DNA from 2 places in the Kitasatospora sp. NPDC092286 genome. Region 1 is predicted to be linked to the other one. Evidence: riboswitches for the same ligand, from Rfam matches in the RefSeq annotation. Region 1 holds a riboswitch; the other holds the start of a gene.
What was found. A riboswitch is a leader RNA that binds a small molecule or an ion and turns the genes downstream of it on or off. The one in region 1 is predicted to bind cobalamin.
Positions count from the first base shown of each region.

Region 2: linked by a shared signal. The riboswitch ahead of ACIQIB_RS08960 (FecCD family ABC transporter permease) and the one ahead of metE (5-methyltetrahydropteroyltriglutamate--homocysteine S-methyltransferase) in region 1 are both predicted to bind cobalamin.

Region 1 is NZ_JBIVRD010000004.1:12,377-22,665, reverse strand. Features, by position in the region: gene ACIQIB_RS05930 (hypothetical protein) at 1-541, shown strand, start outside; gene ACIQIB_RS05925 (adenosylcobinamide amidohydrolase) at 542-1,330, opposite strand; gene folP (dihydropteroate synthase) at 1,528-2,421, opposite strand; gene metF (methylenetetrahydrofolate reductase [NAD(P)H]) at 2,606-3,523, shown strand; gene metE (5-methyltetrahydropteroyltriglutamate--homocysteine S-methyltransferase) at 3,986-6,295, opposite strand; cobalamin riboswitch at 6,432-6,657, opposite strand; gene ACIQIB_RS05905 (ABC transporter substrate-binding protein) at 6,737-7,621, opposite strand; gene ACIQIB_RS05900 (SDR family NAD(P)-dependent oxidoreductase) at 7,673-8,431, opposite strand; gene ACIQIB_RS05895 (nuclear transport factor 2 family protein) at 8,461-8,973, shown strand; gene ACIQIB_RS05890 (flagellar hook-length control protein FliK) at 9,046-9,531, opposite strand; gene ACIQIB_RS05885 (peptidase) at 9,569-10,289, opposite strand, start outside.
Region 2 is NZ_JBIVRD010000007.1:20,020-39,638, forward strand. Features, by position in the region: gene ACIQIB_RS08940 (amino acid ABC transporter ATP-binding protein) at 1-745, shown strand, start outside; gene ACIQIB_RS08945 (CGNR zinc finger domain-containing protein) at 856-1,440, shown strand; gene sodX (nickel-type superoxide dismutase maturation protease) at 1,453-1,890, opposite strand; gene sodN (superoxide dismutase, Ni) at 2,076-2,471, shown strand; cobalamin riboswitch at 2,584-2,703, shown strand; gene ACIQIB_RS08960 (FecCD family ABC transporter permease) at 2,730-3,869, shown strand; gene ACIQIB_RS08965 (ABC transporter ATP-binding protein) at 3,869-4,720, shown strand; gene ACIQIB_RS08970 (ABC transporter substrate-binding protein) at 4,775-5,770, shown strand; gene ACIQIB_RS08975 (nuclear transport factor 2 family protein) at 5,851-6,222, shown strand; gene ACIQIB_RS08980 (GNAT family N-acetyltransferase) at 6,251-6,727, shown strand; gene ACIQIB_RS08985 (anti-sigma regulatory factor) at 7,042-7,452, shown strand; gene ACIQIB_RS08990 (RNA polymerase sigma factor SigF) at 7,616-8,620, shown strand; gene ACIQIB_RS08995 (hypothetical protein) at 8,662-9,090, opposite strand; gene ACIQIB_RS09000 (diacylglycerol kinase family protein) at 9,141-10,112, shown strand; gene ACIQIB_RS09005 (WhiB family transcriptional regulator) at 10,480-10,731, shown strand; gene ACIQIB_RS09010 (PAS domain-containing sensor histidine kinase) at 11,160-12,680, opposite strand; gene ACIQIB_RS09015 (SIS domain-containing protein) at 13,274-14,332, opposite strand; gene ACIQIB_RS09020 (extracellular solute-binding protein) at 14,524-15,822, opposite strand; gene ACIQIB_RS09025 (glycoside hydrolase family 3 protein) at 16,256-17,809, opposite strand; gene ACIQIB_RS09030 (carbohydrate ABC transporter permease) at 17,816-18,643, opposite strand; gene ACIQIB_RS09035 (sugar ABC transporter permease) at 18,640-19,619, opposite strand, start outside.

The DNA.
Region 1 (10,289 bases):
CGACTTCACCAGCGGCACCGGCAAGACCCCGGTCGACTTCCTGATCTCCCAGCAGTTCAAGCCCGGTGGCGGCTTCAAGTACCTGCCCACCGACACCGCCCCCTCCCCCTACGCCTCCGTCGACGGGCTGCGTGCGGTCGCCGGGGCGGGCTTCACCGCCACCCCGCCCACCCCGACCACCGCCGGGGAGCCGACCTGGGCCACCACCGGTTCCTTCACCGCCGGCACCGCCGCCCGGCTCGCCCTGGTCGTCGACGACGGCACCGGCTCGCCCAGGGTCTGCGCGGTCACCGTCACCCCGACCGGCACCACCACGACGCTCGGCGCCGTCCTCGACGCCGCCGGGGCGGCGACCCCGAGCGGCTGCGTCACCGCCGTCACGCCGTCCTCCGGCAGCGGCACCGTCACCGCCGTCAACGGCACCGCCAACAGCGGGACTTCCAGCTGGAAGGTGAGCATCGACGGCGCCGCCGCCACCGGCGCCGCCCGCAGCACCGTGATCAGCGTCGGCGACACCGTCTCGCTGCGCTTCGGCAGCTGATCACCGCGCGCCGGACAGCACAAAGGTCCTGGCGCACTCCGGAGTCAACCGCGCATGGCCGGGCACGGCCCCCCGTGCCCGGCCTGTGCGGTCCCGCTCGGCGCCCAGCGTGACGGCCTCGTGGACGGCGCGGGCGGCCCGGGCGCCCCACCGGGAGCGCGGGCCGCCGAACGGCTCGGGCACCTGGCCCGGACCGGCTCGGCGGACCGCCACGCACACCGCGTCGGACGGCGTCCCGGAACAGTCGTACCCGGCCTCCACCAGCGCCTGGACCTTCGCCTCGGTCGCCGTCGCCAGCAGGTTGACCAGACCGGCGTCCGACACCGCGGCGGGCACCACCAGCAGGATGTTGATCGTGCCCGGGAATCCGGCCCCGGCCTCCGCGGCCGGGTCGGGGGCGGCCGCCCAGGCCGGCACCCCGATCCCCGTCGTCACCACCGCGGTGACCCCGCCGTCGCAGGCCCAGGTGAAGTCGTCCACCCGCGCGGCGGTCATCAGCCCGGCGCCGGGGCCGCTCAGCCCCAGCCCGGTGGCCAGCCCGGCGAGGTGGCGGTCCGGGTCCATCCGGCCGTACCCGGGCCTGACCTGTGCGTTGACCACCCACTCCCGCTCGCCGAGGCCGCCCCCGAGCACCGCGCTGCTGAGCATCCGCCAGCCTGGGCCGGCCCGCCACAGCAGAAGGTGGCGGCACTCACCGTCCTCGAACCGGCAGGACCGCTCGACCTCCACCGCCCCGCCGGTCCGGCCGACCGGTTCGGTGAAGGCCGCCTTCTGCTGCGGGAACGCCATGGAACGGGCCGCCTTCGGGTGAGTTCGGGTGAGTTCGGGTGAGAGTGAGCCGGGCCTGGCTGGGCCGGAGCCGCCGGCGGCGTCACGCGGGCGGGCAGCGCGAGCCGTCCGGCCGACCGGAAACCGGGCGACAAGAGTACCGACCGCCCGGGTGCGCGGCGGCGCCGGGCCCGCGTGCACCGGGCCCGGGCGGCTCGTCACCGGGTCGGCGCACCGGCCCGGACGGGCATGCCGGCGAGCGCCCGGCGCAACGCCGCCTCGACGCGGACCGCGTCCGCACTCGCCGACACGTCATGGACCCGAACCGCCCAGACACCCTTCGCGGCGGCGAGGGCCGAGACGGCTGCCGTAGCGGCATCGCGCTCCCGGGCGGGCCGGGGCTCGCCGGTCGACGGGTCGGCGAGCAGCGTCCCGAGGAAGCGCTTGCGCGAGGCCGCCACCAGGACGGGACGGCCGAGCCGGGCCCAGGCGTCCAGGCGGGCGAGCAGCGCCCAGTCGTCCTCCCGTCCCTTCGCAAAGCCGAGCCCGGGATCGACGATCAGCTGGGCGGGGTCCACTCCGGCCGACACCATGGCGTCCAGTTGCCGCGCCACCTCACCGACCACCTCGTCGACCACGTCCTCGTAGTCGGCCAGGCCGTCCATCGCGGCGGAGTGCCCGCGCCAGTGCATCACCACGAAGGGAACGCCCGTCCTCGCCGCGACGGACACCATCAGGGCGTCCGCGCGACCCCCGCTGACATCGTTGATGATCCGCGCGCCGGCCTCCACCGCCGCCTCGGCCACAGCGGCCCGCATCGTGTCCACGCTGACGGTCACTCCCCGCGCCGCCAGCTCCCGGACGACGGGCAGCACGCGGCGCAGTTCCTCCTCCAGGGGCACCCTGGCCGCCCCGGGACGGGTCGACTCACCACCGACGTCCACCACGTCGGCTCCCCCGGCGGCCAGTTCCAGGCCGTGGGCGACCGCCTTGCCGGGATCCAGCCACAGACCACCGTCGGAAAAGGAATCCGGGGTGACATTGACGATGCCCATCACCCCGCAGCGACCCCAGTTCTCCACACCGGTGAGCGAGTACTCGTACGCGTTCATGAGGTCATTGTGCCGTGCCCGGAACCCACTGTCCGCAGCACCCTCGCACAAATTCCGCACCGCACTCCCGAACAGCCGGCCCGAAGCCCGGGAGCTCCCTCCGGAACGGGCGTCCCGGCGGGCCCGCGTATCACTAGGTGGACACCCGCATGGGAATTCCCGGCACCGGTCGACAATATCCCGCATGACTCTCGGAACCCCCAGTACGAGGACCGACCGGGCAGTCCCGATCCGCGAGCTCCTGGCGGCCGGGGAATGCTCCTACTCGTTCGAGTTCATGCCTCCCCGCAGTGCGCGGGCGGAGGCCGGTCTGTGGAATGCGATCCGCAGGCTGGAGGCACTGTCACCCACCTTCGTCTCCGTGACCTACGGCGCGGGTGGATCGACGCGCGGACGCACCGTCGGCATCACCGGGCGGATCGCCCAGGAGACCACGCTGACCCCGGTCGCCCATTTGACCGCGGTGAACCACAGCGTCGCCGAGCTGCGCAACATCCTCGGCCACTACGCTGACCAGGGCGTTCGCAACATCCTCGCCCTCCGGGGCGATCCGCCCGGCGACCCGCTGGGCGACTGGGTGCGCCACCCCGAGGGCGTGACGTACGCGACGGAGCTGGTCGAGCTGATCAAGGAGTCCGGCGAGTTCTGTGTCGGCGTCGCGGCGTTCCCCGAGACGCACCCCCGCTCGCACGACCGCGACAGCGATATCCGGCATTTCGTGGAGAAGTGCCGGGCCGGGGCCGACTACGCGATCACCCAGATGTTCTTCGACGTGGACGGCTATCTCCGGTTCCGCGACCGGGCGGAGAAGGCCGGGTGCACCGTCCCGATCATCCCGGAAATCATGCCGATTACCACGATCCGGTCACTCCGGCGCATTCCCGAGCTCAGCACCGCGATCATTCCTCCGTCATTCGTCGAAAGAATGACCAACGCGCAGGACGACGCCGAGCAGGTCCGCTCCATCGGTATCGACTTCGCCACCGAGATGTGCCGCCGGCTGATTTCCGAGGGCACTCCCGGGCTCCATTTCATGACGATGAACTTCTCCACGGTCACGACGGAGATCTACCAGAATCTCGGCCTGCACAACCGGAACTGACACCGGTGGCCGGTGGCCCCCGCCCGATCCCCGGCGGAGGGCCACCGGCCGCCACGTCACCGGCCACCACGTCACCGGTCCGGGCGGCGAGGCGATCACGTCTCCCCTGTCGCCGGAGGGCTCGCGCCGTCCGACGCCGACGACCCGCCCGGAAGCGGCGGTCCCGCAACAGGCGAGGTGTGGGGCTGGGCCGCCGCCAGCCTGGCCGAGGGCGTGCTGCAGCACCCGGATCCGGGCTCCCTGTGCTCCGACCTGCCGACGGCCGGCCAGCAGGATCGCGTACTCCTTCTCGGGAATGGCGATCATCACCTGCCCGTCCACACGGATGCGACGAGCCTCGAACTTCCTTCCCACCGCTCCCCTCCTGTCGCATCCGGGGAACCGGCCGACAGCCGGTACGGGGTGGGTGCGGGGACGGTCGCCCCCGCCCCACCCCGGCACCGGGGTCGGCTTCGGCTCGGGTCAGCCCTTCAGCTCGGCACGGACCAGGCGTGCGGCCTCGACGAGGTGGTCGAGCGAGGCGCGGGTCTCGGGCCAGCCACGGGTCTTCAGGCCGCAGTCGGGGTTGACCCAGAGCCGCTCGGCGGGGATGGCCGCCAGTCCGGCCCTGAGCAGGGCCGCGGCCTCCTCGGTGCTCGGCACCCGGGGCGAGTGGATGTCGTAGACGCCCGGGCCGACCTCACGCGGGTAGCCGGCCTCGGCCAGCTCGTGCGCGACCTGCATGTGCGAACGGGCCGCCTCCAGGGAGATCACGTCGGCGTCGAGGTCGTCGATCGCGGTCATGATCGCGCCGAACTCCGCGTAGCACATGTGGGTGTGGATCTGGGTGTCCGCGCGCACCCCGGAGGTGGAGAGCCGGAAGGACTCGGTGGCCCACGCCAGGTAGCCGGGGCGGCCCGCCGCGCGCAGCGGCAGCGTCTCGCGCAGGGCGGGTTCGTCGACCTGGACGACGGCGGCGCCGGCCGCCTCCAGGTCGGTGACCTCGTCGCGCAGGGCGAGGGCGACCTGGCGGGCGGTGTCGGCGAGCGGCTGGTCGTCGCGGACGAAGGACCAGGCGAGCATGGTGACCGGGCCGGTGAGCATGCCCTTGACCGGGCGGTCCGTCAGGTCCTGGGCGTAGCGGAACCAGTCGACGGTCATCGCGTGGGGCCGCGAGATGTCGCCGGCCAGCACCGGCGGGCGGACGTAGCGGGTGCCGTAGGACTGCACCCAGCCGTGCTGGGTGGCCAGGTAGCCGGTGAGCTGTTCGGCGAAGTACTGGACCATGTCGTTGCGTTCGGGCTCGCCGTGGACCAGGACGTCGATCCCGGCCTTCTCCTGATAGGCGATCACCTCGCGGACCTCGGCGCGCATCCGGTCCTGGTAGGTGCCGTCGTCGATCCGGCCGGCGCGCAGGTCGGCGCGGGCGGTGCGCAGGTCGGTGGTCTGCGGGAAGGAGCCGATGGTGGTGGTCGGCAGCAGCGGCAGGCCGAGGCGGACGCGCTGGGCCCCGGCGCGCTCGGGGTAGGCCTGGGCGCGGCGGGCGTCCTCGGCGGTGGTGGCGGCGACCCGGGCCCGGACGGCCGGGTCGCGGGTGAGCGCGGAGGCGGCGCGGGAGGCCAGGTCGGCCCGGTTGGCGGCGAGTTGGGCCGCCACGGTGTCGGTGCCCTCGCGCAGGCCCCGGGCGAGGGTGGTGATCTCGCCGGTCTTCTGACGGGCGAAGGCGAGCCAGCGGGCGACCTGCGGGTCGAGGTCGCGCTCGGCGGCGGCGTCCAGCGGGACGTGCAGCAGCGAGCAGGACGGGGCGACGTCCACCCGGTCGGCGAGGCCGAGGAGCGTGCCGAGGACGGAGAGCGACTTCTCCAGGTCGTTGAGCCAGATGTTGCGGCCGTCGACGACGCCGGCGACCAGGCGCTTGCCGGGCAGGCCGCCGACGGCGGCGAGGTCGTCGAGGTTGGCCGCGCCGGGGCCGGTGAAGTCGAGCCCGACGCCCTCGATCGGGGCCTTGGCCAGAACGGGCAGGGCCTCGCCGGCGCGGTCGAAGTAGGTCGCGACCAGCAGCTTGGGCCGGTCGGTGAGCCCGCCGAGCTCCCGGTAGACGCGGGCGGCGGCGGAGAGTTCGGCCGGTGTGCGGTCCTGGACGAGGGCGGGCTCGTCGAGTTGGACCCACTCCGCTCCGGCGGCGCGCAGGTCGGCGAGGAGTTCGGCGTAGACGGGCAGCAGCCGGTCCAGCAGGGTGATCGGCTGGAAGTCCGCGGTGACCCCGGGTGCGGGCTTGGCGAGCAGCAGGTAGGTGAGCGGGCCGACCAGGACCGGGCGGGCGGTGTGGCCGAGGGCGATCGCCTCGCGCAGCTCGCCGACCGGCTTGGCCGGGTTGGCGGCGAAGACCGTGTCCGGTCCCAACTCGGGTACAAGGTAGTGGTAGTTGGTGTCGAACCACTTGGTCATCTCCAGCGGCGCCACCTCCTGGGTGCCGCGGGCCATGGCGAAGTAGCCGTCCAGCGGGTCGGCGTCGACGGCGGCGCGGTGCCGGGCGGGGATCGCGCCGACCGCCACCGTGGTGTCCAGCACATGGTCGTAGAGCGAGAAGTCCCCGGTGGGGACCTCGGTGACACCGGCGTCGGTGAGCCGTCGCCAGGTGTCGCGCCGCAGGTCCGCGGCGGTGGCGTACAGGGCCTCGGCACTGATCCGGCCGGCCCAGTAGCCCTCGATCGCCTTCTTCAGCTCCCGGTTCGGCCCCTGCCTCGGGTAGCCGTACACGGTGGCCTGCGGGGTGGTGGAACTCGTTGACACGGAACTCTCCTTCGCGAGTCGCGCTGCGATCCCGGGAGAGCGCGAGGAGGCGAAGGTACGACAGGGGTGCGCGGCACCAGGATGTGCCCGCCCGCTCCGCCGACCCGCCCTCGAGGTCACCGAGATCACCGCGTGCGGGGTGCACGCGGGCAGTGGCAGGTCTTCGGACTCGCGGGCACGCCGGGCCTGTCGGCCTTCTCCGGCACCTACTGGCCGTCGCTTCCCGGGCCCCATCGGGGTCCAGTGCATGTGACGGCGGTCGTTCCCACTCACCGCTGCGGGGCAGTCCCGGATTCACACCGGGTTCCCTCTTACGACGCCATGCCTGGAGGACATGACGAACCGACTGCACCGCACAGACTAGGGCCCGCGGGGCCCGCCGTCACCGCCCGTCCGAATGCCGGATGGCCGGATGAGACCGATTCCGGGCAGGTGGCCGCCTCAGCCACGCTGTGACCCGGTCCCGTCGGCGGTCGCGGTGCGGTAGAAATCGGCTGCGGTGACGGTGGCGGGGACGCCGAGTTCGGCGGCGACCGCGGTGATCGCGGTGGCGCCGACGGCGAGGTCGGCTTGGCCGTCGGTGGTGAAATGCGGTGCGATGAACGTCTCGTAGTGGGCTCGGGCTTCGTCCGCGGTGTGCCGGCCGAGGAACGTCCGGATGTGGCGCACCGTGGTGTCGGGTTCGTTGTGGATCACCTGCAGGGCTCGTACGACGGCCTGGACCGCGGGGTCGTCCGGGTGGAGGTGGGTGGGGTCGACGGCCACGCCTACGGTGGGGATCCTGAAGTGGTCGCCGACCCAGGCCAGCACCTGCCAGCCGTACTCGGCGGCTACCGCTTCCGGTGCCATGGTGCTGCCGACCAGGGCGGCGTCGATCCTGCCCTCGTGCAGCCTGCGCAGGTCCATGCCGTAGTCGCCGGGCGGGCGGACGACGGTGTGGATGTCGCGGTCCGGGTCGAGGCCGGCCCGGCGCAGCACGATCCGGGTGAAGCACCCGGGTGCGGTGTGGGGAGCGTGCACCGCCAGCCGTCGGCCGGCCAGGTCGGCCAGGGAGGTCAGGCCGGGGCGGGCGAGGAACCAGAACAGCGGGCGGTGGGTGTTGACGCTGAGGGCGACCCAGGGGGTGCCGTCGGCCAGTCGGGACAGCAGTGCCCGGCCGAGCCCGATGGTGGCGCCGTGGCGCAGCCGCTCCTCGTCCCACGAGCAGCCGTCGTGCAGCGCGACGTGGACGCCCTCGTCGGCGTAGTAGCCCTGCTGGTCGGCGATGTAGGCGGCCAGTTCCTCGTGCAGGCCCCGCCCGACGTAGGCGAGATCGATCGTGTACATGAACGTTTTTCCTTGATCGTGCCGCCGCCGTGCGCACAGGACGGCGGGGCGTCAGTACATGGACATCCCGCCGTTGACCGCGGCCGTGGTGCCGGTCATGACGGCGCTGTCCTCGCCGGCGTAGAAGGCGACCGCCCGGGCGACGTCGTCCGGGTGTGCCAGGCGGCCCAGGGGGGTGGCGGCCACCTGCCGACGCCTGTGCTCCTCGTCGAGCACATCCGCCGCCATGCGGGTGCCGTCCACCGGGCCGGGCTCGACGACGTTGACCGTGATGCCCAGCGGGCCCAGCTCCTGGGCGAGGTACCGGGCGAACTGCGCCAGTGCGGCCTTGGCCGTGCCCAGTGCGATCATGCCCTCCCGGGGCTGGCGGCTGAGGACGGTGCCGAGATAGACGATGCGTCCCCAGCCCTGTTCGGTCATGGCGGGCAGGACGGCCTTGGTGACCGCGAACGCCGCACGCAGCTCGTCGTCGAGCTTGCCGCCCAGCTCTTCCCACGTCATGTCCTGGAACGGCTTGACCACATACGGGGTGAGCGCGTTGTGCACGAGCACGTCGGTGCCGCCCCATGCCGCCCGGACCTGCTCGATCATGCTCTCGACCGCCGCTGCCTCGCGCACGTCGGCCTGCACGGCCATGGCCTGGCCGCCCGCGGCCTCGATGCCGGCCACGACCTTCCCGGCTGCCGTGCCGCTGTGCAGGTAGTTGACCACCACGCGCATCCCTCGTGCGGCCAGAAGGCGCGCGGTGGCCGCACCGATTCCGCTGCCGGCCCCTGTCACCAATGCCACCCTGCCGGTCGCCCCGGTCATGGGACCACTCCCTGTCTGTCATTGTCATCGTGGGCCGCCGGGATGACCGTCCGGAAACCATGCTCGGCGGCGGGACCGCCGCCGGGGTTACGGTGGTCGGCAGGAGGCCGGCACACCGGATGTGCGCCTCGTCCGACACCGCTGTGATCGGAGGGAACACGATGGGGCACCAGGAGACCCGAGCGGCGCTGGATCGGCACTGGGCAGCGTCCGCCGCAGGGGACCAGGACACCGAGCACGAGATCTACCACGACGACGTCATCGTTGATTATCCCCAGTCGGGTGAGCGCATCCACGGCCGCCACAACCTGCAGGCGCTGCGCTCACACCACCCGGCCAGGCTCGGCTTCACCATCCGCCGGATTCTCGGCAGCGGGGACCTCTGGATCACCGAATACGTGCTCGACTACGACGGAAAACCGGTACCCACCGTCAGCGTGATGGAATTCCGCGATGGAAAGGTCGCCCGCGAGACCCAGTATTTCGCGGATCCGTTCGCTCCGCCCGCCTGGCGTGCCCAATGGGTGGAGCCGGCACCATGACGGGCCTCCTGGTGCTCCAGCCGGATTTCTCCGTTCCAGCCGGAGCACCGAGGCGGATCGGCCCGGTGGGGATCAGGGCGCGGTGATACCCGGCTGGGCACCGGCACCGAAGGACCAGCCCTCGACGTCCCCGGGGGCCGGGTCGTAGCTTCCGGCGCCCAGCGAGCTGTACGACCACGGGCCGCCGTGCTGGGCGTGCCAGTACGACCAGTAGGCGGTGCCGGTGGGGTTGGTGCAGGTGGCGGGGAGAGCGTTGATCTTGCAGACGAAACCCGGGTAGCGCGGGTGGAAGGCGTACGGGAAGCCGGCGCCGGTCAGTGCGGCCAGGCCGCTGGCCGGGTCGCCGGGGGCGCAGCCGGTCTCGATTCCGCCGCCGAGCGCGGCGAAGTCGACGACGACGGTCACGCCGGTCGTACCGGTGCAGGCGGTGGCGCTCGCCCGCGGCGCCTGGGCGGCGGAGGCGCCGAGCAGGCCGGCGGTCAGGGCCGCGACGGCGGCGACCGAACCGACGGTGCGGCGGATCCGGCGGGCCGGGGCCGGGGCAGGGGTGCGGGTCATCGAAAGGCTCCTCACGGGATCGGCGGTTTCGGCGGTTTCAGCGGCCGGCCGGTGCCGGGCAGGCCAGGACCGGGGCTGCCGGGCGCGCGCCGTGGGCGGAGAGGGCGGCCAGCGGGGTGCCGGACAGACCCAGGACGGCCTGCGCGGTGGCCCGGGCTCCGTTGGCCTGGCTGAACCCGGACGCGTCGTACGCGACCGCGCCGCGGACGGCGGCGTCGGCGGCGCAGCCCTGCTGGAGCTTGACCAGGCTGCTCCAGCCCTTGAGACCCGCGCCGAGCCGTCCGGTGGACAGCAGGGCCTGGGTGGCCAGTCCGGTGGTGTTGGCGTTGGAGGTGGTCGCGCCGGCTGCGGCGAACCCCCCGTCGGTGTTCTGGTGGGCGGTCAGCCAGCCGAGTCCGGCGTTCGCCTTGGCGGTGCGGCCGGTGGCGGCAAGGGCCTGGACGGCGAGCGCGGTGGCGTCCGGGTCGCCCGCGCAGGTGGTCTGGCCGAAGGCGACGGGGAAGCCGCCGTCCGGGCACTGGCTGCCGGCGAGGAAGTCGACGGCGGCGGCCGGGGCGCCGTCCGGGGTGCGCTGGAGGGCGATCACCGCCAGGGACTGGCCGAAGGCGTTGCTGTAGTCGCCCCACTGGGAGCGGTCGGAGAAGCGGCCGCTCGGGCTCTGGAGCGAGCGGAGCCGGGCCGGGAGGTCGACACCGCCGAAGCCGTGGACGTCCTCGCCGCGGACCTCGGCGGCGAGCAGCAGCTTGGCGGTGGCCCCG
Region 2 (19,619 bases), on a different contig from region 1:
GGCCGAGGGCGTGCGCAAGTCGTACGGCCTGGTCGAGGTGCTCAAGGGCATCGACCTGGAGGTCAAGCAGCGCGAGGTGTTCTGCCTGATCGGCCCCTCCGGCTCCGGCAAGTCGACCTTCCTGCGGTGCATCAACCACCTGGAGAAGATCAACGCCGGCCGCCTCTGGGTGGACGGCGAACTGGTGGGCTACCGGCAGAAGGGCGACCGGCTGCACGAGCTCAAGGACCGCGAGGTCGCCCTCAAGCGGCGCGACATCGGCATGGTGTTCCAGCGCTTCAACCTCTTCCCGCACATGACCGCGCTGGAGAACGTCATCGAGGCGCCGGTCCAGGTCCGCAGGGAGGCCAAGGCGTCCGCCAGGGAGCGGGCGATGGCCCTGCTGGAGCGGGTCGGCCTGGCCGACAAGGCGAAGAGCTATCCGTCCCAGCTCTCCGGCGGACAGCAGCAGCGCGTCGCGATCGCCCGCGCGCTGGCCATGAAGCCCAAGCTGATGCTCTTCGACGAGCCCACCTCGGCGCTCGACCCGGAGCTGGTCGGCGAGGTGCTGGACGTCATGCGCGGTCTGGCCGACGAGGGGATGACGATGATCGTCGTCACCCACGAGATGGGCTTCGCCCGCGAGGTCGGCGACGCGCTGGTCTTCATGGACGGCGGTGTGGTGGTCGAGTCCGGCACCCCCCGCGACGTGCTCACCGACCCGCAGCACGAGCGCACCCGCGCGTTCCTGTCCAAGGTGCTCTAGGACGCTCCCGTCGGCGCCCGGCAGGCCGGACCTGCCGGGCGCCGACGCCTGCCCCGCCCAGGTAATAGGCTGGAGCCAGTCAGCCCGTTACCGATTCTGGAAGGACCACCGTGGAGCTCGCCTCGTACGCCGACCTCGCCGTCCGGCTGGTGAACACCGAGGAGCCCGAGCGCGGCACCGACACGCTGACCTCGGTCGACGCCGTCCGCGGCCTGTTCTCCGAGAACACGCGTGCCGCCGCGCTCGCCGACGAAGCCGACCTGCCCCGGCTGCGTGCCGTCCGGACCCGGCTGCGCGGGGTCTTCGAGGCCGCCGCCGAGGGGGACGAGATCCGGGGTGTCGACCTGCTGAACAGCCTGCTGATGGAGTACCCCGTCAGCCCGCTGGTCTCCGGCCACGACTACCTGGACGACGCCGGGCGCCCGCGCTGGCACCTGCACCTCGCCGACAACTCGCCCACCGCCACGGCCCACTTCAGCGCGGTCGCCTGCATGGGCCTGGCCGTCCACCTCACCGAACTGGGCGCCGACCGGCTCGGCATCTGCCAGGCCGCGCCCTGCCGCAACGCCTACCTGGACACCTCCACCAACCGCTCCCGGCGGTACTGCTCCGACCGCTGCGCCACCCGCGCCAACGTCGCCGCGTACCGGGCCCGCAAGCGCCAGGAGGCCGCCGTCCTGGCCGGGCGGGGCTAGCGGCCCTCCGGGCTAGAGATCCTCCGGCCGGACCCAGACGCCGAGCCGGCGGGCCAGGCCCGGCACCCGGACCAGCGGGCCCAGCAGCAGGCGCTCCAGCCGGCGGCCCGGGGCCAGCCAGGCCGGCCGGGGGCGCAGCCGCAGCAGCACCCGGCCGAGCACCAGCTCGTCCGGGACGGCGCCGTAGCTGCGGCTGTCGCTGTCGACCAGCCGGTTGTCGGACAGCAGCCACCAGCCCTTCGGGCGCCGGCCGTCGGCCCGCTTCACCACGAGCAGGTCCTGCTGCAACGGGTGGCGGACCACCACCACGGCGCCCGGCCTGATCCGCGCCCCGTACCGGACCAGCAGCCGGTCGCCCTCACGCAGCGTCGGCACCATCGAGTCCCCCGCCACGTCGATCAGTCCGAACGGTGCGGCACCCCCGCGGGTGCCGCCCTCCGGTTCCGCCATCCGCGTCACGACTCCTCCTCCCGGCTCGCCGCGTCCCAGTCTGCCGTACGGACCGTCACCCGCCGATGTCCGGATTCACCCGGTTCCGGGTCCGCCTTTTGCCCTAGGCCCACCGACCGATCGCGAAACCCCGTGACCGGAAGGGTAATCTCGGGCGCGGGAAGACGATCTAAGGAAGGACTCCCATGTTCTCTCGTCTGTTTGCACCGCGTGCCACCGCGCACGCCCACTGCGACCTGCCCTGCGGCGTGTACGACCCGGCGCAGGCGCGGATCGAGGCCGAGTCGGTCAAGGCCACCCAGGAGAAGTACCAGGCCAACGAGGACGCGCACTTCCGCGCTCGCGCCGTCATCATCAAGGAGCAGCGCGCCGAGGCCGTCAAGCACCACATCTCGGTGCTGTGGAGCGACTACTTCAAGGCCCCGCACTTCGAGAAGTACCCGCAGCTGCACCAGCTGATCAACGACACCCTGAAGGCCGCCTCGGCCGCCAAGGCGTCGACGGACCCGGCCACCGGTCAGGCCCTGCTCGACCTGATCGCCGAGGTCGACAAGATCTTCTGGGAGACCAAGCAGGCCTGACCGCCGCTCGGCCTCCGTCGACCGCCCCCGCCCGGACCACCACACCGGACGGGGGCGGTCGCGCGTTTCCGGGACATGCCCGGCGGCACCTGTAAGGGTTGCCTGGCCTTAGCGCTTGTTATGCTGCCAGGGCGTCCCATGGGGGAAGTCCGGTCCGAATCCGGCGCTGACCCGCAACGGTGGACGGGGCCCCGGCCCCGTGAGCCCGATCGCCCTGGGGCGCCGACCTCCCGACAACTCGCCGTGGAATGCGAGGGGATGGCGCCCCGGCCCCGCCACGGCCCGGGCGCGCCGCCCCGCGCCGCCCACGGCCCGAGGCGAAGGCGCGCCCCCCTCGTGAGCACCGCAGTGACCGCACCGGTCCGTCGAATACCCGCCGCGCCCCTGGCCGCCGGCCTGGCCGCGGCCCTGCTGCTGTCGCTGGTCTGCGGGGTCGCCCTGGGCTCCTCCGACCTCGGCTGGTCCCGGGTCCTGCGGCTGCTGGGCGCCGGGCTGACGGGCGGTCGGCTGGAGGCCGAGGAGGCGGCGGCGTACGCGATCGTCTGGGAGATCCGGCTGCCGCGCACCGTACTGGCCGCCGTGGTCGGCGCCGGGCTCGCGGCCACCGGGGTCGCCGTGCAGGCCATGGTCCGCAACGCCCTGGCCGACCCGTTCGTCCTCGGCATCTCCTCCGGCGCGGCGGTCGGCGCCAACGCCGTCCTGCTGCTCGGCGCCTTCGCCTCGCTCGGGGTCTGGGCGCTCTCGGTCTCCGCCTTCGGCTCGGCCCTGCTGGCGATGCTGCTGGTGTACGCGGCCGCCCGGACCGCCTACGGGCTCACCCCGCTGCGGCTGGTGCTCACCGGCACCGCGATGTCCTACGGCTTCTCCGCGGTGACGGCGCTGATGGTGTTCGGCGCCGCGCGCGGCGAGGCGGCCCGCAGCGCCATGATGTGGCTGCTCGGCAGCCTGGGCGGGGCGACCTGGGGCTCGGTGCCGATCGCCGCCGTCACCGTGCTGGCCGGCCTGGCCTGCCTCGCCCTCTCCGCCGGGCGCCTCGACGCGCTCGCCATGGGCGACGAGACGGCGGCCTCGCTCGGTGTGGACCCCGACCGGCTGCGCCGGCAGCTGTTCGTGGTGACGGCGGCCGTCACCGGCACCGTCGTCGCGGTCAGCGGCGCGATCGGCTTCGTCGGGCTGATGGTGCCGCACCTGGTGCGGATGCTGGTCGGCGCCGGCCACCGCCGGGTGCTGCTGGTCGCGCCGTTCGCCGGGGCGCTGCTGCTGGTCTGGGTGGACATCGTCTCGCGCACCCTGCTGGCGCCCGCCGAGCTGCCGGTCGGGGTGGTCACCGCGGTGCTCGGGGTGCCCTGCTTCCTGTTGCTGATGCGCCGCCGCGGCTACTCCTTCGGAGGCCGCTGATGGGCACCGGCGCGAACGCCGACCCGAGCACCGACACCACGGACACCCCGGAGACCGCCATCGAGACCGCCAGCGAGACCGCCCTGGACATCGCCGTCGACGGGCTCTCGGTCGACATCGCCGGCGCCCGGCTGGTCCACGACATCACCCTGGACGCCGCCGCCGGACAGGTGGTCGGCCTGGTCGGACCGAACGGCAGCGGCAAGTCGACCCTGCTGCGCTGCGTCTACCGGGCACTGCGGCCCGCCGTCGGCGCCGTCCGGCTGGGCGGCGAGGACCTGCACGCGCTCACCTCCCGCGAGGCCGCCCGGCGGGTCGCCGCACTGCCGCAGGAGCACTCCGCCGAGTTCGACTTCACCGTGGCCGAGGTGGTCGGCATGGGCCGGCTGCCGCACCGCAGCGGATTCGCCGGCCCGACCGGCGGGGACGACCGGCGCTGCGTCGAGGCGCTGGCCCGGGTCGGCGCGGACCACCTGGCCGGGCGGGGCTTCCTGAGCCTGTCCGGCGGCGAGAAGCAGCGGGTGCTGATCGCCCGCGCGCTCGTCCAGGAGCCCCGGGTGCTGGTGCTCGACGAACCCACCAACCACCTGGACATCGCCCACCAGTTGGAGGTGCTGGCGCTGGTCCGGGCGGCCGGGCCGACGGTGCTCACCGCGCTGCACGACCTCAACCTGGCGGCCGGCCACTGCGACCTGCTGTACGTGATCAGGGCCGGCCGGATCGTCGCCTCCGGACCGCCCGTCGAGGTGCTGCGCCCCGCGCTGCTGGCCGAGGTGTTCGGCGTCCGCGCGACCCCCGTACGGCACCCCGAGACCGGCGCCGTCCAGCTGCTCTTCGACCGGCTCCGCTGACCCCGCTTCCCCTCCCGCCCTTTCCGCCCCCTCCCCCCGACCCGAGGAACTCCCATGCGCACCAAGGCCGTCGCCGCCACCGCCCTGCTCACCCTCGCGCTGACCGCGTGCGGGGCCGAGATCGCCCCGAGCGGCGAGGCCGCGGCGGGCTCCGACCACTACCCGGTGACCGTCGACAACTGCGGCACCAAGGTCACCTACAAGGCGAAGCCCGCCCGGACGGTGACCAACGACGTGGGCATCACCGAGCTGATGCTCGCGCTCGGCCTCACCGACCGGATGGCCGGCTATGTGATGCCCGACGAGAAGGGCGACCTCGCCAAGGTCCCGTGGAAGGACGGCTACCAGCAGACCGCCTGGCTCTCCAAGCAGCCGATCACCAAGGAGCTCGTCCTGGACGCCCGGGCCGACCTGGTGTTCGCCGGCTGGCACTACGGCTTCGGCGAAGCCGACGGCTTCACCCCGCAGGTGCTGGCCGGCCTCGGCATCGACTCCTACGTGCTCAGCGAGTCCTGCCGCAGCGGCAAGGGCCCGGAGCGCGGGGTGATGTCGCCGCTGGACGCGCTCTACACCGACCTGGCCAACCTCGGCGAGATCTTCGACGTCCGCGACCGGGCCGACAAGCTGATCGCCGACTTCCGAGCGCAGGTCGCCGCCGTGCCGCAGCCCGAGCACCGGCCGGGCGTCTTCCTCTACGACAGTGGTGAGGACAAGCCGTACACCTCGGGCAAGTACGCCGCGCCCGAGGAGATCATCGCCAAGGCCGGCGGGCGCAACGTGATGGGCGACGTCGCCGACTCCTGGACCACCGTCGGCTGGGAGAGCGTCGTGCAGCGCGACCCCGAGGTGATCGTGATCAACAACTACGGTGACACCGACGCCGAGGCGAAGCGGAAGTTCCTGAAGTCCTTCCCGCCGCTGGCCGGCGTCGCCGCGGTCAGGAACGACCGGATCTTCGTGCTGGACTACGTCGACCTGGTGGAGAGCCCGCGCAACCCCGCCGCGATCACCGCCCTCGCGGCCTATCTGCGGTCCACGCCGGCGGCCTGAGCACGGGCCGGTCCGGCCCGGCCGGGCGGGCGTACGCTCGGAGTACGAGCCCGGCGGAATCCGACCGGAGGAGCGAGAACATGAGCACCATGGCGGCACCTTCCGACTTCGACACCGCCGCCCTGCGCGAGGGCATCGAACGCGGGGACGCCGAGACCCTCCTCGCGCTCTACGCCGACGATGCCGAAGTGCGCATGGTCGACCACAAGACCCAGCCCAGCCATCCGCTGGTGATGCACGGCCGGAGCGAGATCGGCGCGATGCTGCGCGACATCTACGGCCGGGAGATGACCCACACCCTGGAACAGGTGGTGGTCCAGGGCGACCACATCGCCTTCATGGAGGCCTGCCAGTACCCCGACGGGGTCCGGGTCCTGGCCACCTCGGTCGCCGACCTGCGGGACGGCCGGATCGTCGACCAGACCTCGATCCAGGCCTGGGACGAGGCCTAGGCCCGAACGGGCCAAGTAGGCTCGTCACATGATCCGCACCGCCCTAGTCACCGACGTCCCGGTCATCCACGCCATGATCCGCGAACTCGCGGAGTACGAGAAGGCCCCGCACGAGGCGGTGGCCACCGAGGCACAGCTGCGGGACGCGCTGTTCGGCGCCGCCCCGGCGCTGTTCGGCCTGATCGCCGAGGACGACACCACCGGCGAGCCGGTCGGCTTCGCGGTCTGGTTCCTCAACTTCTCGACCTGGCGCGGGACGCACGGCATCTACCTGGAGGACCTGTACGTCCGCCCGGCGGCCCGCGGCGGCGGCCACGGCAAGGCCCTGCTGCTGGAGCTGGCGCGGATCGCCGTCGAACGCGGCTACTCGCGGATGGAGTGGTCGGTGCTCGACTGGAACGAGCCCTCGATCAACTTCTACAAGTCGCTCGGCGCGGTGCCGATGGACGGCTGGAGCGTCTACCGGCTCACCGGAGAGGCGCTCACCGCCGTCGGCGCGCGCTGAACACAGCGTGCCGACGGGGCCGCGCCCACCGGTACGCCGCCGAACAGACGGGCCCCGCCCGGCCGTACGAACGGGTTCCGTCCGGCCACTGACACCCTGTGTCGCGGCGCCCTACCATGAGTGACTCCCGCGCCGGGGCCAAAAGCGGTAACGTCTCGGGCGGATGCGCGGCGTCCGGCCACCCCTCGCGGGGTATGACCGGTACACGTACCGCACCACCCCTCTGGACAGTTGGGGCGAAGCAGTTGAGCCAAGCAACAGACAGTGCCGCGGCCACCGGCCCGGAAGCACAGCGCGTCACCCAGGAGGTGAGGGTGTCCCAGATCGACGGCGAGCCCGGGGTCCAGGACTTCGTGGAGGTCCGGCTGCCCGCGGCCGGGGCCTACCTCTCGGTACTGCGAACAGCGACGGCGGGGCTGGCGGCCCGGCTGGACTTCACGCTGGACGAGATCGAGGACCTACGGATCGCGGTGGACGAGGCCTGCGCCATCCTGCTCCAGCAGGCGGTACCCGGGTCGGTCCTGTCCTGCGAGTTCCGGCTGGTCGGCGACTCGCTCAAGGTCACCGTCTCCGCCCCGACCACGGACGGCCGGGCCCCCGAGCGGGACACCTTCGCCTGGACGGTGCTCTCCGCGCTGGCCGGCGAGGTGGACTCCTCGGTCGGCGAGGACAACACCGTGACGATCAGCCTGCACAAGAAGCGCGGCGGTTCCGCCACCCACTAGGGCCGCCGCAGCAGCAGCACCGAACAAGGGCCGTCCGGCCGGTACCCCCCACCCGGGCCCGGCGGACGGCTCCCGGTACCGCCCACCACGCGGTACGACCAATAAGACGAATCGGGGCCGCCCCACGGTCCCGGTGCTCCCGGAACGGAACGGGGGAATGGCCGTGAGTGATCTGGACCGTACCGGCCTCGCGACGGCGGGCCCTGCCGTACCGACCCAGGCGAGCGTTCCCGGCCTCGCCGCCAACGACGAAGCGCACCCGAAGGACGCCCACCGGATGAGCCAGCCGACCGAGCCGACGTCTGATCCGTCGCCCGTCCCCGTGCCCCCGCCGGCCGCGGCCGACCCGGCGGACCCCGCAGCCGAGGCGCTGCGCGGTGCGGTGCCCGCCCAGACCCCGCACCGCACCGGGGCGCCGGACCGCGAGGCGGCCCGGGCGCTGTTCGTCCGTCTGTCCGCGCTGCCCGACGGCTCCCCGGAGCGCGTCGAGCTGCGCAACCAGCTGGTGCGGATGCACATCCCGCTGGTGGAGCACCTGGCCCGGCGGTTCCGCAACCGGGGCGAGCCGCTGGACGACCTGACCCAGGTCGCCACCATCGGGCTGATCAAGTCGGTGGACCGCTTCGACCACGAGCGCGGGGTCGAGTTCTCCACCTACGCCACGCCGACCATCGTCGGCGAGATCAAGCGGCACTTCCGGGACAAGGGCTGGGCGGTCCGGGTACCGCGCCGGCTCCAGGAGCTGCGGCTGTCGCTGACCACGGCGACCAGCGAGCTCTCCCAGCGGCACGGCCGCTCCCCCACGGTGCACGAGCTGGCCGAGCACCTGGGGATCTCCGAGGAGGACGTGCTGGAGGGCCTGGAGTCCGCCAACGCGTACTCCACGCTGTCGCTGGACGTGCCGGACAGCGACGACGAGTCGCCGGCCGTCGCGGACACCCTGGGCGCCACCGACGAGGCGCTGGAGGGCGTCGAGTACCGGGAGTCGCTCAAGCCGCTGCTGGCGCAGCTGCCGCCCCGGGAGCAGAAGATCCTGGTGCTGCGGTTCTTCCGGAACATGACCCAGTCGCAGATCGCCGCCGAGGTGGGCATCTCACAGATGCACGTCTCCCGGCTGCTGGCCCGGACGCTGGCCCAGCTCCGGGAGAAGCTCCTGGTGGAGGAGTAGAACTGACGACCGCCCAGCGGCGCCGGAACGGCCCTCTGCGCTCAGCCCTCGTGCGGAGCGTAGAGGGCCGCCGTCGATTTCGGGCCGAGCAGGGCGCCGATGCCGACCAGCCCGAGCAGGCCGACGGCCACCCCGACGGCCACCATCGCGCCGCCGCTCTGGCACATGTAGTAGCCCACCGGCAGGCAGACCGAGTTGGTCAGCACGGCCGGGCTGCGGCCCCAGCGCCGCCCCTTGAACAGCGCCCGGGCGGCCAGCACCGGCAACACGCCGAGCAGCACGATCACCGCGCCGCCGAACTCGTTCAGCGCCAGCTGCTTGGACTCACCGGACAGCGCGGACACCATGTCCCAGACGCCGACGACGGCCAGGGCGGCGCCCTCCAGCGCGGTGAGGGCGGCGCCCACGGCCAGGGACACCGGCCGGACGGAGCCGGCCGCGGGTACGGGTGCGGAGGATTCTGCGGTCACTCCAGCAGGGTAGCCGCCGGTCGGTCCGTACCGACCCGTAGGCTTTGCTCATGCGCGCTCTCCTGGTCGTGAACCCGAAGGCGACCACCACCAGTGGCCGCACCCGGGACGTGCTGATCCATGCCCTGCGCAGCGACCTCAAGCTGGAGGTGGCCCACACCGAATACCGGGGGCACGCGCGCGACCTGGCCCGCGAGGCGGCCGAGGACGGCACGGTCGACCTGGTGGTGGCGCTGGGCGGTGACGGCACCGTCAACGAGGTGGTCAACGGACTGCTGGCGCACGGCCCGGGCGAGAAGCTCCCCCGGCTGGCCGTGGTGCCCGGTGGCTCGACCAATGTGTTCGCCCGCGCGCTGGGCCTGCCCAACGACCCGGTGGAGGCCACCGGCGCCCTGCTGGACGCCCTGGAGCACCGCCGCGAGCGGCCGATCGGTCTGGGCAAGGCGATGACCGACGGGCTGCCGGACCGCTGGTTCACCTTCACGGCCGGCCTCGGCTTCGACGCCGGCGTGGTCGGCCGGGTCGAGGAGCAGCGACGGGCGGGGCGCAGGTCCACCCACGCGCTCTATGTCGGCCAGGCCCTGCGGCACTTCGTCACCCAGCGTGAGCAGCGCAGATCAGGCCCGATCACCCTGCAACTCCCCGGCCGCGCGCCGGTGCCGGAGCTGGTGCTGTCGATAGTCAGCAACACCTCGCCGTGGACGTTCCTGGGGAACCGCCCGGTCTATCCCTCACCCCTCGCCTCCTTCGACACGGACCTCGACGTCTTCGGCATCACCCGGATGACCGCGTTCGGCACTGCTCGAACGGTCCGTCAGATCCTGCGGTCGTACGGGCCTTCGAGCGGCGACGGCACCTCTTCCGGTCCGTCCGGAAAGCATGTCGTCTCCTATCACGACGTCAGGCACTTCACCTTGGTTTCAGAGGAACCGGCTCCGTTCCAGGTCGACGGGGACCACCTTGGAGACAGGAGTCGCGTCAGTTTCACAGGCGTACGGCGGGCACTGCGTGTGATTGTGTGACTAGAAGGGGGCTTTACCCTTCTTCTCGAACGCACAAGCCCCCTTCACTCCATAGAAGTACCGGCTGTGAGCTAGGCGACACCGAAGAATCAAAAATTCCTCCCTGAAGGGGGTTGTATCCGGGCCTGAGGTTTGCGAACCTCTACATGGCGATCGGGACGCATCGCAGCGACGGCAACCTCAGATTCTGACGGGGGCCGACCGCGGGGTGTCCCTCGAATCGCCGAATCCCTCCCAGCACAGACCACCCGGGCCCGATGGGCCTTTGGTCTCTTTTGCTGTTGCGGGATTCGTGAAAGCGTTCACATTCACAAGCCATCGATTATGCCGACCGGGTCGCCCCGCCGGCAGGAGGAGTTGGACGACCATGGACTGGCGCCACCGCGCTGTCTGCCGCGAAGAGGACCCGGAGCTGTTCTTCCCGATCGGGAACACCGGTCCTGCTCTGCTGCAGATCGAGGAAGCCAAGGCCGTGTGCCGCCGCTGTCCGGTCATGGAACAGTGCCTGCAGTGGGCTCTTGAGACCGGCCAGGACGCCGGCGTCTGGGGTGGCATGAGCGAGGACGAGCGTCGCGCGATGAAGCGCCGCGCAGCCCGCAACCGCGCCCGCACCGCCTGATCACACGCCGCATTACCAGCAGTGACCGCAGTATCGATCAACACATGATCAAGGGCTTCCCTGCACCTCCTGGCGAAGCCTTCCGTACGACGGACCGCGTTCGGCGCGGTCTCGCGACACCGGGCCGCCCAGCCACTTGATACTGTTCACTTAGAGCAATATTGTGGAGCTGAGGCGCTCACCGTGTGCAACGCACCGATGCGGTGCCGCACCACCCAGAGCCCCCGTTCCGGCCGACTCCCCCCGACGGCCGGAACGGGTCGAGAGGCCCTGCCGACCCACCCCCCCCCGGTCGGCAGGGCCTCGTTTCTCTGTCCGCGTCCGGGTACGGCTCCCCGGACGGCCCATCCCACCCGGGGATCGTGGAGCACGCGCCCCGGCGCCCTCGCCGGACGCGCGCCCCCACCGTGCTTCTCGGCGCACCGGTTTCAGCGCACCGGGATCTCCAGGATCACCTTGGTGCCGCCGTTCGGTCCGGCCACCATGTCGAAGGTGCCGCCCAGCTCACCGGTGGCCAGGGTGCGCACGATCTGCAGCCCGAGATTGCCCGCCTGCTGCGGGTCGAAGCCCTCCGGCATGCCCTTGCCGTCGTCCTGCACGGTGATCAGCAGGTACTCCTCCGGCCTGGTGCCGCCGTTCCAGCTGTCCGACCAGCCCATCCCGGTGGCCGGCGCCCGCCCGCGCAGCGCGCTGACCTCCAGGTTGCCGGAGGCGGACGGGCCGAACGCGTGTTCCAGCGCGTTCTGCAGCAGCTCGGTCAGCACCATCGACAGCGGGGTGGCCACCTCGGCGGAGAGGATGCCGAAGCTGCCGGAGCGCCGGGTCGCCACCCGGCCGTCCTGGGACAGCTCCATCACCATCGCCAGCACCCGATCGGCGATCTCGTCGAAGGCCACCTGCTCGTCCAGCGCCTGGGAGAGCGTCTCGTGCACGATCGCGATCGAGCCCACCCGGCGGACCGCCTCGTCCAGCGCGGCCCGGCCGGCGTCCGAGTCCATCCGGCGGGACTGCAGCCGCAGCAGCGCGGCCACGGTCTGGAGGTTGTTCTTCACCCGGTGGTGGATCTCCCGGATGGTGGCGTCCTTGGTCATCAGCTCGCGGTCGCGGCGGCGCAGCTCGGTGACGTCCCGGCAGAGCACCAGCGAACCGGTCTGCGTGCCCTTGGGCCGGAGCGGGATGGCCCGCAGGGTCACCACACCGCCCTGCACCTCCACCTCGGCCTGCCGGGGCGCCCAGCCGCTCGCCAGTTTCACCAGCGCCTCGTGCACGGCCGCCCGCGACGGCGGGGCCAGTTCGGCGGTGGCGCGGCCCAGGTGGCTGCCGACCAGGTCGGTGGTGAGGCCGAGGCGGTGGTAGGCGGAGAGCGCGTTGGGACTGGCGTAGGTGACGATGCCGTCGGCGTCCAGCCTGATCAGGCCGTCGCCGACGCGGGGGGCGGCGTCCATGTCGGCCTGCTCGACACCGTGGTACGGGAAGGTTCCGGCGGCGATCATCTGGGCCAGGTCGGAGGCGCTCTGCAGATAGGTGAGCTCGAGCCGGCTGGGGGTGCGGACGGTCAGCAGGTTGGTGTTCCGGGCGATCACGCCGAGCACCTTGCCCTCGCGGCGGACCGGGATGGACTCGACCCGGACCGGCACCTCCTCGCGCCACTCCGGGTCGCCCTCGCGCACGATCCGCCCCTCGTCGAAGGCGGCGTCCAGCAGCGGCCGGCGGCCGCGCGGGACGAGGTGGCCGACCATGTCGTCCTGGTAGGAGGTGGGGCCGGTGTTGGGCCGCATCTGGGCCACCGAGACGTAGCGGATGCCGTCCCAGGTCGGGATCCACAGGACCAGGTCGGCGAAGGAGAGGTCGGAGAGCAGCTGCCACTCCGAGACCAGCATGTGGAGCCACTCCACATCGGCACCGGTCAGGGTGGTGTGGCGGCGGACGAGTTCGTTCAGCGAGGGCACATGGCGAGGGTAGCTCCAGCCCGGGCGGGTGGGCGCGCCAGCACCGGGCGGCGGGCCGGCGGCGGGCGGGGACCGGCCCGCCGGAGGAGTTGTCCAGACCAATTTTCGGCGAGGCCTGGACAAGCCAGATTGGTCTAGTCCACAATGAAAGGGCACCAAGGAGAGGCCCACCGCGCAACTGCCCTGACCGCGCGAGGCCGCTCCTCGGTCGGACGCCGCCGAGCGAGGACCCCGCACAGTTCTCGATCGTCACCGGCGCCCGACGACAGCTCCGGGCTGCGGTGCCGCACGGGTTGAGGGTCCCGTGTCGGCGCCGTGGCCCGTAGTGCTTCTCGCCTCCGGCGGGGAGCTGCGCGGCGGGACCACCCGACGACAGCTCCGGCTGCGGTGCCATGGGCCCCTCCTTCCCGCTGGCGGGCAAGGAGGGAGGGTCGAGGGTCCCGTGTCGGCGCCGTGGCCCGTAGTGCTTTCCGGTGGTGCTCCCGCGGGTCCGCCCGCTCCTTCGAACCATGTTCCGCCGCTCAGAGCCGAACCCCCGTCCACAGCCTGTGGACGGGGGTTCGGCGTCTTCCGGCGCGGGCGCCGGCCCGGCGTCAGTGGGTCTCGGTGACCTTGGCCAGGGCGCGCGGGGCGTCCGGGTCCTGGCCGCGGGCGATGGTGACCTCGTAGGCCAGCTGCTGGAGCGGCAGGATCTCCAGGATCGTCTGGACCTCCTCGGGCACGCCGGCCGGCAGCGCGAAGCCCGCCGAGGCGGCGTCCACCTGCGACTGCTGGCCGATGACCACCAGGTCCGCACCGCGGCCGCGCAGGCGGTCCAGCACCGGCTGCAGGGCCTCGCCGCCCTTGCCGTCCGGAACGATCGCGATGACCGGGGAGACGTTGTCGACCATGGCCAGCGGGCCGTGCAGCAGGTCGGCGCCGGAGAACGGGGAGGCCGGGATGTAGGTGGTCTCCATCAGCTTCAGCGCCGCCTCACGGGCGGTCGGGTAGCCGTAGCCGCGCGAGGTGATGACCAGGCGCTGGGCGAAGCGGTAGCGCTCGGCCAGGGCCTTCACCTCGGACTGGCGGGCCAGGATGCCGGCGGCCAGGGCCGGCAGCTCCTTGGCGGCCGCGCCGTCGCCACCGCGCAGGCCCTCCACCAGCAGGTAGAGCGCCAGCAGCTCGGCGGTGTAGGTCTTGGTGGCGGGCAGGGCCTTCTCCGGGCCGGCCAGCACGTCGATGTGGAACTCGGAGACCTCGGCCAGCGGCGAGTCGGCGTTGTTGGTGACCGCCAGGGTGATGGCACCGGCCTCGCGGGCCGCCTTGGTGGAGGCCACCAGGTCCGGCGAACCGCCGGACTGGCTGACGGTGATGACCAGCACGTCGGTGAGGTCCGGCTTGGCACCGTACGCGGTGGTGGTCGACATCGAGGTCAGACCGGCCGGCTTGCCGAGCAGGATCTCGATCAGGTACTTGGCGTAGAGCGCCGCGTTGTCGGACGTGCCGCGCGCGGTGAGCAGGACGAAGCGCGGGTTGCGGGCGGAGATCTGGGCCGCGATCTCGCGGATCTTCGGGGCGCCCTCGTCGAGGATGCGCTGGAGGACGGCCGGCTGCTCGGCCATCTCCGCCGCCATGATCCGGCCGGGGACGGAAACAGTCTGCGTGTCGGACATCTGGATGTGCCTCCGATGAGATGGTTCGACCCCACCCGGACGGGGATGCCCGGTGGGGACCTCTACGGCGGCGAGTCCGCACACTCGCTGCGGTGATTCCTGCGGCAATCCTACGGGGGCCACCCCCGTGGAGCACATTCGAGAGCCCATCCCGCCCACGCGGCAGGGGCCCCCGGACGTACGACCGCCGGTCAGGACGGCTTGTTGATCAGCTGGTCGATCGCGGCGTCGGCCTCCTTGGTGGCCTGGTCCACCGACTTGCCCTTGATGATCGCGTTCAGCATCTCCGGCAGGATCTTCTGCTTCTCGACCGCGCCCCAGCCCGGGGCCAGCGGGGTGAACCAGGCGTCCGGCACCGCGTTGGCCGCGGCGGCGGTGGCCGGCTTGCTCTTCAGCTGGTTCAGCTGGGTCAGGTTGTTCGGCAGGATGTCCTTGTCCGCCAGCGCCTGCTCCGACTTGGTGCTGGTGAACATCCGGATCCAGTCGGTGGCCAGCTCGGCCGACGGCGACTTGGCGGTGACGGCGAGGTCCGAGCCGCCGATGAAGGTCGGCAGCGGCTTGCCGTCCGGGCCCGGCATGGTCGCCACCTTGACCGCGTCCTTGAGGCTCGGGTCGCCGGTGACCGGCGCGGTCACGCTGGCCGCCTCGTAGCCGTTGCCGTAGAAGGACGCGGCGTGCCCGCGGGCCATCGACTCGAACTGGTTCTGCTCGTTCACCGACAGGTCGCCCTTGTTGTACTTGCGCACCAGGTCGACGAAGTGGCTGATGCCCTGCTGGGACTTGGCGTCGTGCAGGGTGCCGTGCCAGTTGCCGGAGCTGTCGAACTTGGCGATGGTGCCGCCGTACGCGGAGACGTAGCTCATCGCGGCGTACCAGTACTGGCCGGGGAGGTAGAGCGGGGAGAAGGTCCGGTCGGCCTTGTTCTTGTCCGCGATCTTGTCCAGCGCCGCCCGCAGCTCGTCCTCGGTCTTGGGGAAGTCCGCGCTGCCGGTCGCCGACTGGAAGGCGGCGGAGTTGTAGATGGCGACCCGGGCGCCCGCGTAGTACGGCACGCACCAGAGCTTGTCCTGGTACGTACAGGTGTTGGCCAGCGCCTTGATCCAGCTGTCCGAGTTGTCGAACGTGGTCCGGTCGACCGGGGCCAGCGCGCCGGAGAGGACGTACTTCATGGTCTCGGTGTTGCCGAGCTCCACCACGTCGGGGGCGTTGCCGGCCGCCAGCGCGGCGTCCAGCTTGCCGACCTTGTCGGCCCAGCCCTGGTACGAGAGCTTCAGCGTGACGTTCGGGTACTTGGCCGCGAACTCGTCGTTGACCCGCTGCACGAGGTCCGGCCAGTTCTTCTGGGCATCGTCCATCAGCCAGACGGTGACCGTGCCGGTGGCGGCCTTCGGGTCCGCCGAGGCGCCGTCCTTGGTGTCCCCTGACGACGACCCCCCAGACGAACAGGCCGTCAGCCCGGCCGCCAGTGCGAGGGTCCCGAATGTCGCCATGAGCTGACGCGTCTTCACGCCATCCTCCGAGGGTGCTAGTGCCTGTTGCCCGCCGGCAGCGTGATGGCGCCCGCCGGGAGAGACCGGGGTGGGGCGGCGAAGAGCTTCGGGTGGGGCTGATACCACATCCGGTGAGGTTGAAGTTCGAACCGGATGGAGTGGAGCCTGGCCTAGACCACAAGCGGTGTCAACGCCAAATGGCCAGACCGCAAAGGACGTTGCAGAGCTGTTGTACCGCGTGGCGATCAGTTGTCGCCGTGTCACCCTAAGTAGAACTTAAGGCTGGCTTAAGGCAGATTTGAGGGAACACCGACAGGGGGCGACTTCGCAGGTCAACGCGGGGTTAACGAAACGGGCCCGCCATGCGACATGCGCATGACGGGCCCGCTCGAAAAGGTCTGCCGGCACTCTGGGTGACCGGCCCGACCAGGACTCAGCCGATCGCTCCCGACTGTCCGGTGAGCACCTCGACGGCCGCCAGACCACAGACCCGGGCGGCACCGTGGGTGGCGATGTACAGCGCGCCGACCGGCTCGGACTGCGGCAGGCCCATCTCGACCACCGCGGCGTCCGGCCGGGCCGCCACCAGACGGGACAGCGCGGCGGACATCCACGCGTACCGGTGGGCGTCCCGGACCGCCAGCACCAGCCGGCGGCCCTCGGCCTCCGCCACCAGCTCGGCGGCCAGCGCGTCCAGCTGCTCCGGGGCGGCGTCCGCCGGGCCGACCTCACGGGTCCGGGTGCCGGGGAAGCGGTCGGTCAGCATGTCGGCCACGCCCCACGGGGTCACGGCGCCGACGGCGATGTTGGGCTCGTCGGAGAACGAGACCACATACGGGCGCTCGGTCACCGGCAGGGTCTCCTGGCCCGGCGCCCGGACGACCCGCAGCGCCCGGCGGGCGGCCCGCAGACCGACCGCCAGGTCGGGCTCCAGCCGCTCGCCCTGGGCCTGGATCCGGCCCCAGCTGCCGAGCGCGCGCACCCGGGAGGCCGCGTCCGCCAGCCGTTCCTCGGAGAGCCGGCCGGCCCGCACGCCCGCCACGATGGCGTCGCGCAGCATCAGCACGGTCTCCTCGTCGGCCAGACCGCCGCCGACGCAGATCGCGTCCGCGCCGGCCGCCAGGGCCAGCACGGTGCCCTCACCCATGCCGAAGGTGTCGGCGATGGCGCCCATCTCGATCGCGTCGCTGACGATCAGGCCCTGGTAGCCCAGGCCGCCGTCGGCCGGGGCGGCGCGCAGCAGGTCGCGCAGCACGGCGGGGCTGAGCGTGGCCGGCAGCGCCGGGTCCAGCGCCGGGATCATGATGTGAGCCGTCATCACGGCCTTGGTCCCGGCGGCGATCGCGGCCTGGAACGGGATCAGGTCGCGGCTGCGCAGCACGTCCAGGTCGACGTCGATCACGGGCAGGCCGTGGTGCGAGTCGACCGCGGTGTCGCCGTGCCCGGGGAAGTGCTTGGAGCAGGCGGCGACGCCGGCCGACTGCAGGCCCTCGACCCAGGCGGCGGTGTGCCGGGCGCAGAGCTCGGGGTCGGCGCCGAAGGAGCGGACGCCGATCACCGGGTTGCGCGGGTTGGAGTTGACGTCCGCGGTGGGCGCCCAGTTGTAGTTGACGCCGGCCGCGGCCAGCGCCCGGCCCAGCTCACGGGCGACGTCCCGGGTCAGCGCCGGGTCGTCGATCACGCCGAGGGCGAGGTTGCCCGGCCAGGACGAACCGGAGCCCGCCTCCAGGCGGGTGACGTCGCCGCTCTCCTCGTCGATCGCGATCAGGAGGTCCGGGTTCTCCTCGCGCAGCGCCTTGGTGAGCGCGGAGAGCTGCTGGAGGTCGACGACGTTGCGGTCGAACAGCGCGACCGAGCCGAGGCCGGCCGCCAGGTGGCGGCGGATCCACTCCGGCGGTTCGGTGCCGACGAAGCCGGGCTGGAGAACCGTCAGCGCGTCGCGGTGCAGCTGGTCGCTGCCCGGCAGGGTGGGGACAAGGATGCTCACGTCGCGTCAGCCCTTCACTGCACCGTCGGTCAAGCCGCCGACGGCCTTGCGCTGGAGGAATACGAAGAGGATCAGCACCGGGAGGGCGAACAGCGTCGAGGCCGCCATGGTCGCGCCCCAGTCGGTGCCGAAGTTGGTCTGGAACGAGGAGAGCCAGAGCGGCAGGGTCTGCCCGTCGGTCTTGTTGAGGATCAGGACCAGGGGGAACTCGTTCCACGCGGTGATGAAGCCGAACAGCGAGGTCGACATCAGGCCCGGGGCCAGCAGCGGGAAGATCACCTTCATGAAGGCCTGGGTGCGGGTGCAGCCGTCCACCATCGCGGACTCCTCCAGCTCCTTCGGGACGGCGGCGATGAAGCTGCGCAGCGTCCAGATGGTGAAGGGCAGGACCATCATCATGTAGAAGGCGGTCAGCGGGACGAGGCTGTTCAGCATCTCGTTGTCACGGGAGATCAGGTAGACCGCGATGGTCATGACCTCCCACGGCGCCATCTGCGCCGCCATCACGACCAGGACGAAGGTCTTGCGGCCGCGGAACTTCATCCGGGCGATGGCGAAGGACGCCAGGGTGGCGATCACCAGCGAGATCAGCACCGCGACAACCGTGACGGTGAAGCTGTTGGTGACGTACTCCCAGAACTTGGGCGCGTTGACCGCCGTCTTGAAGTGGTCGAGGGTCGCGTCCAGCGGCAGGAAGACAGGCGTCCGGCTGACGATGTCCTTCTGCTGCTTGAAGGCCGTGATGACCATCCAGTAGACGGGGAAGATGAAGAAGACGAAGAGGACGACCGCGATCACGTTCGGCCAGGTACGTCCGATGAGCGAGCGCCTCACAGCTCGTCCTCCTGCTTGAGAATGATGCGGAAGTAGTACGCCATCAGGACACCCAGCATCAGGATGGTGAGCACCGCGATCGCGGCACCGGTGCCGTAGTGCTGGGCGCCGGTGCCTTCCAGGAAGGCGTGGACGGGCAGGGTCCGGGTGGACGAGTCGGGGCCGCCCGCCTTGATGGCGTAGACCTGGGTGAAGGCCTTGAAGACCCAGATGACCTCAAGGAAGGTCGTGGCCAGGAAGAACGGCTTCAGGCTGGGGAAGATCACCGAGGTGAAGATCTTGCCGGCGCCGGCGCCGTCCATCCGGGCGGCCTCGTAGAGCTCCTTCGGGATGGTGGTCAGACCTGCGTACATGTTGAACGCCACGAAGGGGATCGAACCCCAGACGATCAGCAGGATGATCACGAAGAAGGTGGAGTACTGGGTGCCGGTCCAGTTGTAGTCGGCCATCGAGTGCCAGCCCAGCCGGTCCAGGAACCAGTTGACGACACCGAACCGGATGTCGAACAGCCAGGTGTAGACCGTGGTCGCGGCGACCACCGGCATGGCCCAGGCGAGGAGCAGGCCGATCGAGAGCAGCAGCCGCATCTTCTTGCCGAGCCGGTTGAGCAGCAGGCCGACCAGCGAGCCGCCGACCATGATCAGCAGCACGTTGATCAGGGTGAAGGCGACCGTCCGGCCGGTGACCGCCCAGAACTCGGCGTTGGTCAGCTGCTCGGTGTAGTTCTCGAAGCCGTTCCACTCGGTCAGGTGCTGGACCAGCTGGCGCGCGTTCAGGTTCTGGAACGACACCAGGACGGTCTTCAGCAGGGGCCAGCCCAGCAGGCCCAGGGTGACCACGGTGGCCGGCAACAGCAGCAGGTACGGCGCGAGCCGCGTGCCCAGGCCCGGGCCGCCCGCCGATCTGGTGCTCTTCTTCGGGGTGCCCTTGACGCCGCCGCCGGCGGCGCTCGTCTCAATACTGGCCACAGCAGCCT